Regions from separate parts of the Streptomyces macrosporus genome, predicted to be linked through region 2. Evidence: riboswitches for the same ligand, from Rfam matches in the RefSeq annotation. Region 2 holds a riboswitch; the other holds the start of a gene.

Region 1 (4,086 bases), on a different contig from region 2:
GGTAGGCCCGTACCGCCAGCAGCCCCGCCAGCTCGCCCTGCGATCCGGCGTTGGGCTGGAGGGAGACCTTGTCGTAGCCGGTGATCTCCGCCAGCCGCTCCTCCAGCTCGCGGATCAGCGTCAGGTAGCCCTCGGCCTGGTCGGCGGGCGCGAAGGGGTGCAGACCGCCGAACTCCGGCCAGGTGATGGGCTCCATCTCGGCGGTGGCGTTGAGCTTCATGGTGCACGAGCCCAGCGGGATCATGCCGCGGTCCAGCGCGTAGTCCCGGTCGGCGAGGCGGCGCAGGTAGCGCAGCATCGCGGTCTCGGAGCGGTACCGGTGGAAGACGGGGTGGGTCAGGTAGTCGCTCTCGCGCAGCAGCTCCCCGGGCAGGGCGTCTCCGGTGGCGGCGTCCAGCCGGTCGACGTCCTCCAGCCGGGCCCGCACTCCGAAGGACTCCCAGACGGCGGCGAGGTGCTCGCGTCGGGTGGTCTCGTCGCAGGCGACGCCGACGTGGTCGGCGTCGACCCGCCGCAGGTTGATCCCGGCCTCCAGGGCGGCGGCGACGACCTCGTCGGCCCGGCCCGGCACCCGTGCGGTGACGGTGTCGAAGAACGCGTCGTGCACGACCTCGACGCCGCCCTCGCGCAGCCCGGCGGCCAGGACGGCGGCGAGGCGGTGGGTGCGGCGGGCGATGGCGGCCAGCCCGTCGGGGCCGTGGTAGACGGCGTACATCGAGGCCATCACGGCGAGCAGCACCTGGGCGGTGCAGATGTTGCTGGTGGCCCTCTCGCGGCGGATGTGCTGCTCGCGCGTCTGCAGGGCCAGGCGGTACGCCGTGGTGCCGTCGGCGTCCACCGAGACGCCGACCAGCCGGCCGGGCAGGTTGCGCGCGTAGGCCTCCCGTACGGCCATGTATCCGGCGTGCGGCCCGCCGAAGCCCATCGGCACGCCGAAGCGCTGGGTGGTGCCCACCGCGATGTCGGCGCCCAGCTCGCCGGGCGGGGTCAGCAGGGTCAGGGCGAGCAGGTCGGCCGCGACCGTGACGACGGCGCCCAGCTCGTGCGCCCGCTCGACGACGGGGCGCAGGTCCCGTACGGCGCCCGAGGCGCCCGGGTACTGCAGCAGGACGCCGAAGACGCCGCGCTCGGCGATCTCGGCGGGGATGCCGTCGGACAGGTCGGCGACCACGACCTCGACCCCGGTGGGCTCGGCACGGGTCTCGATCACGGCGACGGTCTGCGGCAGGCAGTCGGCGTCGACCAGGAACACGCCGCCCTTGACCTTGCCGACGCGCCGGGAGAGCGCCATGGCCTCGGCCGCCGCGGTGCCCTCGTCCAGCAGCGAGGCGCCGGCGGTGGGCAGGCCGGTCAGGTCCGCCACCATGGTCTGGAAGTTCAGCAGCGCCTCCAGGCGCCCCTGGGAGATCTCCGGCTGGTAGGGCGTGTAGGCGGTGTACCAGGCCGGGTTCTCCATGACGTTGCGCAGGATGACCGGCGGGGTGAAGGTGCCGTGGTAGCCCAGGCCGATCATGGGCTGCAGCACCCGGTTGCGGGAGGCCAGGGAGCGCAGTTCGGCGAGGACCTCCGCCTCGCTGCGGGCCGCGGGCAGGTTCAGCGCCTCGGTGCTCCTGATCACCTCGGGCACCGCGGCGGCGGTCAGCTCGTCGAGCGACCCGTAACCCACCTGGGCGAGCATCTTGGCCCGGTCGCCGGCGTCGGGGCCGATGTGGCGTTCCTCGAAGGGCGTGCCCCGCTCCAGCGCGGTGAGGGAGATGCGGTCGTGTGTCATCTGCGGAGGCCTCCTGGTCTGTGCGACCTGCGAGGGGCACCACGGCACGGGCGCCCGAACGGCCTCCCCCTCTGTCATCTCGACCTGAGAGCTTCACCGGTCCGCGCCCGCGGTCCGGTTTTCACCGTCGGTGAGGAGGGGCGGCGGTGTCGTTCGTCCGCGCCCGCCCTGCTTTCCAGAGTGACCTCGCCCGCGCGGTACGTGTGCCTGAGAGATTCCGGGGAGGGTTTGCTCCTTCGGCGCCTCCGGCGTCTGCCGTCGGAGGACTCTCCCGCTCGGGGTCAGCAGCCGTTTCAGAGCCTACCAGCGACGGGTGCCGCCGGCCTCGTGTCGTTCCGGTCCCGTTGTCGAGTGGCCGATGCACCGAATGTGCCCTTTCGTTGTTTGTAGTCCTCGTTTCCGAACAAGCGCGACTTCATGCGAGCAGTTGGAGGGACCGTGCAGACCGACATCGATCCGCGGCACCTGATAGGGCTCAAGGCGTTCGACCGCGACGGGCAGAAGATCGGCACCGTCGACGAGGTGTACCTCGACGACGCCACCGGCGTGCCGGAGTGGGCGGCGGTGCGCACCGGCCTCTTCGGCCGCGACGCCTTCGTCCCGCTGGAACCCAGCGAGGTGGTGGACGGGGCGCTGCGGGTCCCCTTCGAGCGCTCCCTGGTCAAGGGCGCGCCGGACTTCGGCGTGGGCCACCACCTCTCCCCCGAGCAGGAGCTGATGCTCTACCGCCACTACGGGCTGGACGTGTCCGTCGAGGCGTCCCTGTCCGACGACGAGATGACCTTCGGACGGATCGCGGGGTCGGAGGGCTGACCGACCCGGAGGGGAAGCGGGTCGGAGGGCTCCAGTTCCGGGTCGTCCACCGCGAAGGTGCGCACCCGGCCCGGCGGTGATCCGGGTTCCTCGAACCGCACCGTCACCCGCCCCAGACCGCTGCCCTGGACCCAGCCCGGCCCGTACCGCGCGTGCCGCACGTCCAGACCGGGCAGCCAGCGACGTACGGCCCCCGAGACCTCCCCGGCCGCCGGGGCGACCGCCACGGGCGGAGCCGGCCGCGGCGGCCGGTCGCCCTGGAGAGCATCGCCGGCCTGGGCGAACAGGTCCTCCTGGGTGAAGTCGGCCAGGCCGCTCACCCCGACCCCCAGCAGCCGCACCCCGGCGGTGGTGTCCACCCCCTCGATCAGCCGCGCGGCGGCCTCCCTGACGACCGCCGGATCGTCCGTGGGACCGCGCAGCGTCTCGGAGCGGGTGAGGGTGGAGAAGTCGTAGTTGCGCACCTTGATCACCACCGTGCGTCCGGAGCGCCCCGCCTTCCGCAACCGTTCCACGCAGCGGTCGGCCAGCCGGGCGATCTCCGCGTGGATCCGGGCGCGATCGGTGAGGTCGGTGTCGAAGGTGTCCTCCACCGAGACCGACTTGGCGTCCCGGTCGGCCACCACCGGCCGCTCGTCGATCCCCTGCGCCATCATGTGGAGCGCCGTGCCGTGCGCCCGGCCCAGCAGACGGACCAGTTCCGCCTCCCCGGCCTCGACGACCTCCCCGACGGTCGCCACCCCCGCCCGGCGGAGCGTCTGCTCGGTGGCGGGGCCCACCCCGGGCAGCGTGCGCACCGGCATCGGGGCCAGCAGGGCGCGTTCGGTGCCGGGCCGGATCACCACCAGTCCGTCGGGCTTGGCCTGTTCCGAAGCGATCTTGGCGAGCATCTTCGAGCCGGCCAGTCCGACCGAGCCGCTGAGCCCGGTGGCGGCCCGGATGTCCCGGCGCAGCCGTTCGCCGACGGCGCGGGCCTCCCGCGCCGACGCCACCCTCGAGCCGCCCGCCTGGAGGTCCACGAACGCCTCGTCCAAGCTCAGCGGCTCCACCAGCGGCGACAGCGCGCGCAGCAGGCCCATCACCACGTCGCTCACCTGGCGGTAGAGGCCGAAGCGGGGCGTGAGGTAGGCGGCGTTCGGGCACAGCCGCCGGGCCTGCGCCATCGGCATCGCCGAGTGCACTCCGAAGGGACGGGCCTCGTAGGAGGCGGTGGCGACCACCCCGCGCGGGCCGAGGCCGCCGACGATCACGGGCTTCCCGCGCAGGCTGGGCTTGGCCGCCTGCTCCACGGCGGCGTAGAACGCGTCCATGTCCAGGTGCAGGATCGTCGGTGCCCCTCTCACACCTGCGATGCTGCCCCACGCCTCTGACAACCGCGACGGCCGTCTCCGCACGTGCCCGGAGAACCTCCGGGCACGTGCCCCGGGCGGCGCCGGCCGGGCTCGTCCGGGGGTCAGCCCGCCCGGTTGCGGCGCCGCGCCAACTCGTCGGCGGGGTTGTTC
Region 2 (4,086 bases):
CGGGCGGGGGTCACTCGTTGGTGAAGGCGGCGTACTCCTCCGCGGAGAGCAGGTCCTCCGGCTCCTCCGAGACCCTCACCTTGAACAGCCAACCGCCCTGGTAAGGGGCGGAGTTCACCAGCGCCGGGTCGTCCACCACGTCCTGGTTGACCTCGGTGACCTCACCGGAGACGGGCGAGTACAGGTCGCTGACCGACTTGGTCGACTCCAGCTCGCCGCAGGGTTCGCCCGCGGTCACCGTGGCGCCGACCTCGGGGAGCTGGACGAAGACGACGTCGCCGAGCGCGTTGGCCGCGTGCTCGGTGATGCCGACCGTGGCGACGCCGTCCTCGGCGGCCGACAGCCACTCGTGCTCCTTGCTGTAGCGCAGCTGCTGGGGGTTGCTCATGGCGTGATTCTCCTGATCAGAGGTGGGTGGTGAGAAACCGGTCTTGCCAGGTGGGACGGTGTGGACGGGCACGGGGCGGGGCCGCGGCGGACCCCGGCCCCGCCGCGGCCGTCAGCGCTCGCGCCGGTAGAACGGCAGCGCGACGACCTCGTAGGGCTCATGCGTACCGCGGATGTCCACGCACACACCTTCCGTGCCCGGAGCGGCGTGGGCGGCGTCCACGTACGCCATCGCGATCGGCTTCCCCAGGGTGGGGGAGGGGGCCCCGGAGGTGACCTCGCCGATCACCGCGCCGTCGGCGGTGACCACGGCGTACCCGGCGCGCGGCACCCGGCGGCCGGCGGCGACCAGGCCGACCAGCTTCCGCGGCGGGTTCCCCGCCGCCCGGCGGGCCGCCTCCTCGAGGGCGGCGCGGCCGGTGAAGTCGCCGGGCTTGTCGAACTTCACCACGCGGCCGAAGCCCGCGTCGAAGGGGGTGATGTCGCGGGTCAGCTCGTGCCCGTACAGCGGCATGCCCGCCTCCAGCCGCAGCGTGTCGCGGCAGGCCAGCCCGCACGGCACCAGGCCCGCGTCCGCGCCGGCCTCGGTCAGCGCCCGCCACAGCGTCTCCGCGTCGTCGGGGGCGACGAACAGCTCGAAGCCGTCCTCGCCGGTGTAGCCGGTGCGGGCGATCAGCGTCTCCACGCCCGCGACCGTGCCGGGCAGCCCGGCGTAGTACTTCAGCCCGTCCAGGTCGGCGTCGGTGAGCCTCGCCAGGACGGCGGGCGAGGCCGGGCCCTGGACGGCCAGCAGCGCGTACGCCTCGCGGTCGTCCCGCACGGTCGCGTCGAAGCCGTCGCGGCGCTCGATCAGGGCGTCCAGGACCACCCGGGCGTTGGCGGCGTTGGCGACGACCAGGTACTCCTCGACGCCCAGCCGGTAGACGATCAGGTCGTCGAGGATGCCGCCGGACTCGTCGCAGATCATGGTGTAGCGGGCCCGGCCCACGGGAACCGTGGAGAGGTGCCCGACCAGGGCGTGGTCCAGCAGTTCGCCCGCCCGCGGGCCGGTGACGGTGATCTCGCCCATGTGCGTCAGGTCGAACAGTCCGGCGCGGGTGCGCACGGCGTTGTGCTCGTCGCGCTCGCTGCCGTAGCGCAGCGGCATCTCCCAGCCGGCGAAGTCGGTCATGGTCGCGCCGAGGGCGCGGTGGACGGCGTCGAGGGGGGTGCGTCGGGAATCGCTCATGGCTGTTGCTCCCAGGCGGGTGGCGTGGACGGTCCGGTGAACGGCGGGGGGATGAACATCCTCCCCATCTGTCATCGGAACCTGAGAGGTTCGCCACGAGCCCGCGACGGACGGACCACGGCTTGCACCTTGGGTGGGACGCCCTCCTCGAGGGGGCGCCCGCTTTTCAGATGTGCCTTGTCCGCGCGGTATCGGGGCCTGAGAGATTCAAGGGAGGACTTGCTCCTTCGGCGCCCCGGCACCCGCCGCGACGGCGGCTGTCGGGAACTCTCCCGCACGGACTCGAACGGCCGGTATGCAGTTGACGCGCACATCATCGCATGTCCGGCACGCCATGGGGAGGCGGGGCGCGCGAGGATGGGAAGACGGTGGCCGAGAGAAAGGAGTGTCGGGAGGTTCCCGGCGGCCGGCCACCTTGTCCGTCGTCATCCTTCTTGACACGCTCTGGGTGGAGCCGCGAAGCACGTGGCCGACAGCGGGGAGGGCCTACCGGTGAGCAGCCTGGAGAGTGCTTGTGCGGCGCGGAGCGGACCGGCGCCCCGGGCGGTGCCCGCGTCCGTGCGGCCGGAGGGACGCGACCTGCGCGGAACCGAGGGGGTGCGGGTCCTGCGCTTCCCCGCCGGGGACCGGGTGGTGGTCTCCGGCCTGCCGGGCAGCGGAAAGTCCACCCTGATCCGGCGCGTGGTGGCGGCGAACGAGACGGTGGTGCGGATCGACTCCCAGGACGTGCGGGAGCGCTGGGAGCGGCGGCTGCCCGCCCGGCTGCCCTACGTCGTCTACCGTCCCCTGGTCCGCGTCGCGCACTACCTGTCGCTGTGGCGGGCCCTGGCCTCGGGCGCGGGCGTGGTGGTGCACGACTGCGGCACCCAGCGCTGGGTGCGCCGCTGGCTGGCGCGGGACGCCCGGAGGCGCGGGCGGGCCCTGCACATGGTGCTGCTGGACGTGCCGCCGGAGGTGGCGCTGTCCGGGCAGGCGGAGCGGGGGCGCGGGGTGTCGACGTACGCGTTCGCCCGGCACCGGCGGGCGGTGGGGCGCCTGGTGGCGGACGTGGAGGCCGGTCGGCTGCCCGCGGGGTGCGTCTCGGCGGTGCTGCTGGACCGCCCCGCGGCGGGGGCGCTGCGCGGCATCGTCTTCGAGCGGCGCCCGGGGTGAGGGCACGGGCGGGCCGTCGCCGTCCGGATGCGGATAGTGTTCCGACATGACCATCCCGCAGCAGTACGGACCGGGACACGGCGGCGGCTGGCCCGGAAACGAGCTGGAGGAGACCCTCGCCGCGTCGGTCGGCGTCCCCGGAGCGGGCGCCCGGTTGCTGGAGGTGCTCGGGCGCAGCAGCCTGTGGGTGCCGCTGCCCGAGGGCGGGGGCCCCGACAGCCCCAACCTGGACCTGCCGACCATCCAGCTCGACGGGGCGCCGTACGTCCCCGTCTTCAGCTCCGAGCAGCAGTTCCTGCAGTGCGCCGGCTCGCACCTGCCCTTCGCCGTCGCGCCCGCCCGCGAGTTCGCCCGCGGTCTGCCGCCGCAGGTCGGCATCGTGATCAACCCCGAGGGCACCGTCGGCGCCCCCATCCCCCCGCCGGCCGTGGCCGAGCTGTGCCGCGAGGGCGGCGCCGCGGGGGTGCCGGGCGTGGCGAGCGGGGCCCGGGTGAGGCTCTTCGAGCCCGACTGGCAGGAGGAGCCGGTGGACTTCCTGGCCGCGGCGGCCGGGGAGTTCGCGGGACTGCCGCAGGTGCGCACCGCGCGCCGCGGCCTGGCCAGCGTCGAGGGCGACGCGCCCGCGCTGTTCGTCGGGGTGGAGCTGGACCTGCTGGACCCCGAGTCCCGGGTCGCGGCGCACGACGCCCTGAGCCGGGCGCTGGGACGCGAGCCGGTGCGGTGGCCGGTGCAGATGGTGCTGCTGGACGCCGCCCAGGACCCGGTCGTGGACTGGATGCGCGAGTGCGTGCGGCCCTTCTACACGCGTGACCGCTAGGCGAGCGGCGGGAGTCGGCCCGTCGCTCGGTCGATTCCCCTTCCTCGCATCACCGTTCGGAATCGACCGGGCACGCTTGGCGACGTCTGTCCTATGATCGGGTCGTGACGACCGAGGCACACGGGGAGACCCTCGCGGCGTTCTGCGCTCTGCTGCCCGCGTTGCGCAGGATGACGCGGGGACCGGCGTCCGCCGCCCGGCGCGCGCTCGTCGAACGGGCCGTGCGGGCCGCCCGCGCCGGCGAGCCGATCGACCGGGAGTTGGCCGAGCTCGGCCTCGACGCGAGCGGCATGGCGCGGATCGGAGCCGGCGATACCGCTCGCGGCCCGGCGCTTCCACCGCCCGTGGAGTCGGAGTACCGGCCCGCCACCGGCGTGTACCTGTGTCCGCTCTCCGCCTGCCCGCGCGTCGAGACGCGCCGGGCGGGCGCGGACCTGCCCAGGTGCGATGTCCACGAACTGGCGCTGACGTTCGTCGCGGACGGCTGAGATGACCGGCTTCC

Evidence for each region. Region 2 has a riboswitch for glycine ahead of gcvT (glycine cleavage system aminomethyltransferase GcvT). Riboswitches for the same ligand answer to the same signal wherever they lie in the genome.
Region 1: another riboswitch for glycine. It lies ahead of gcvP (aminomethyl-transferring glycine dehydrogenase); the one in region 2 lies ahead of gcvT (glycine cleavage system aminomethyltransferase GcvT).

The regions. Positions count from the first base shown of each region.
Region 1 covers NZ_BAAASZ010000036.1:32,338-36,423, forward strand. The annotation lists gene gcvP (aminomethyl-transferring glycine dehydrogenase) at 1-1,771, opposite strand, end outside; glycine riboswitch at 1,836-1,955, opposite strand; glycine riboswitch at 1,957-2,055, opposite strand; gene ABD335_RS25820 (PRC-barrel domain-containing protein) at 2,189-2,584, shown strand; gene ABD335_RS25825 (DNA polymerase IV) at 2,503-3,927, opposite strand; gene ABD335_RS25830 (MerR family transcriptional regulator) at 4,038-4,086, opposite strand, start outside.
Region 2 covers NZ_BAAASZ010000051.1:67,774-71,859, reverse strand. The annotation lists gene gcvH (glycine cleavage system protein GcvH) at 11-388, opposite strand; gene gcvT (glycine cleavage system aminomethyltransferase GcvT) at 500-1,615, opposite strand; glycine riboswitch at 1,674-1,791, opposite strand; glycine riboswitch at 1,792-1,900, opposite strand; gene ABD335_RS27930 (AAA family ATPase) at 2,108-2,767, shown strand; gene ABD335_RS27925 (enhanced serine sensitivity protein SseB) at 2,814-3,584, shown strand; gene ABD335_RS27920 (hypothetical protein) at 3,689-4,072, shown strand; gene ABD335_RS27915 (hypothetical protein) at 4,074-4,086, shown strand, end outside.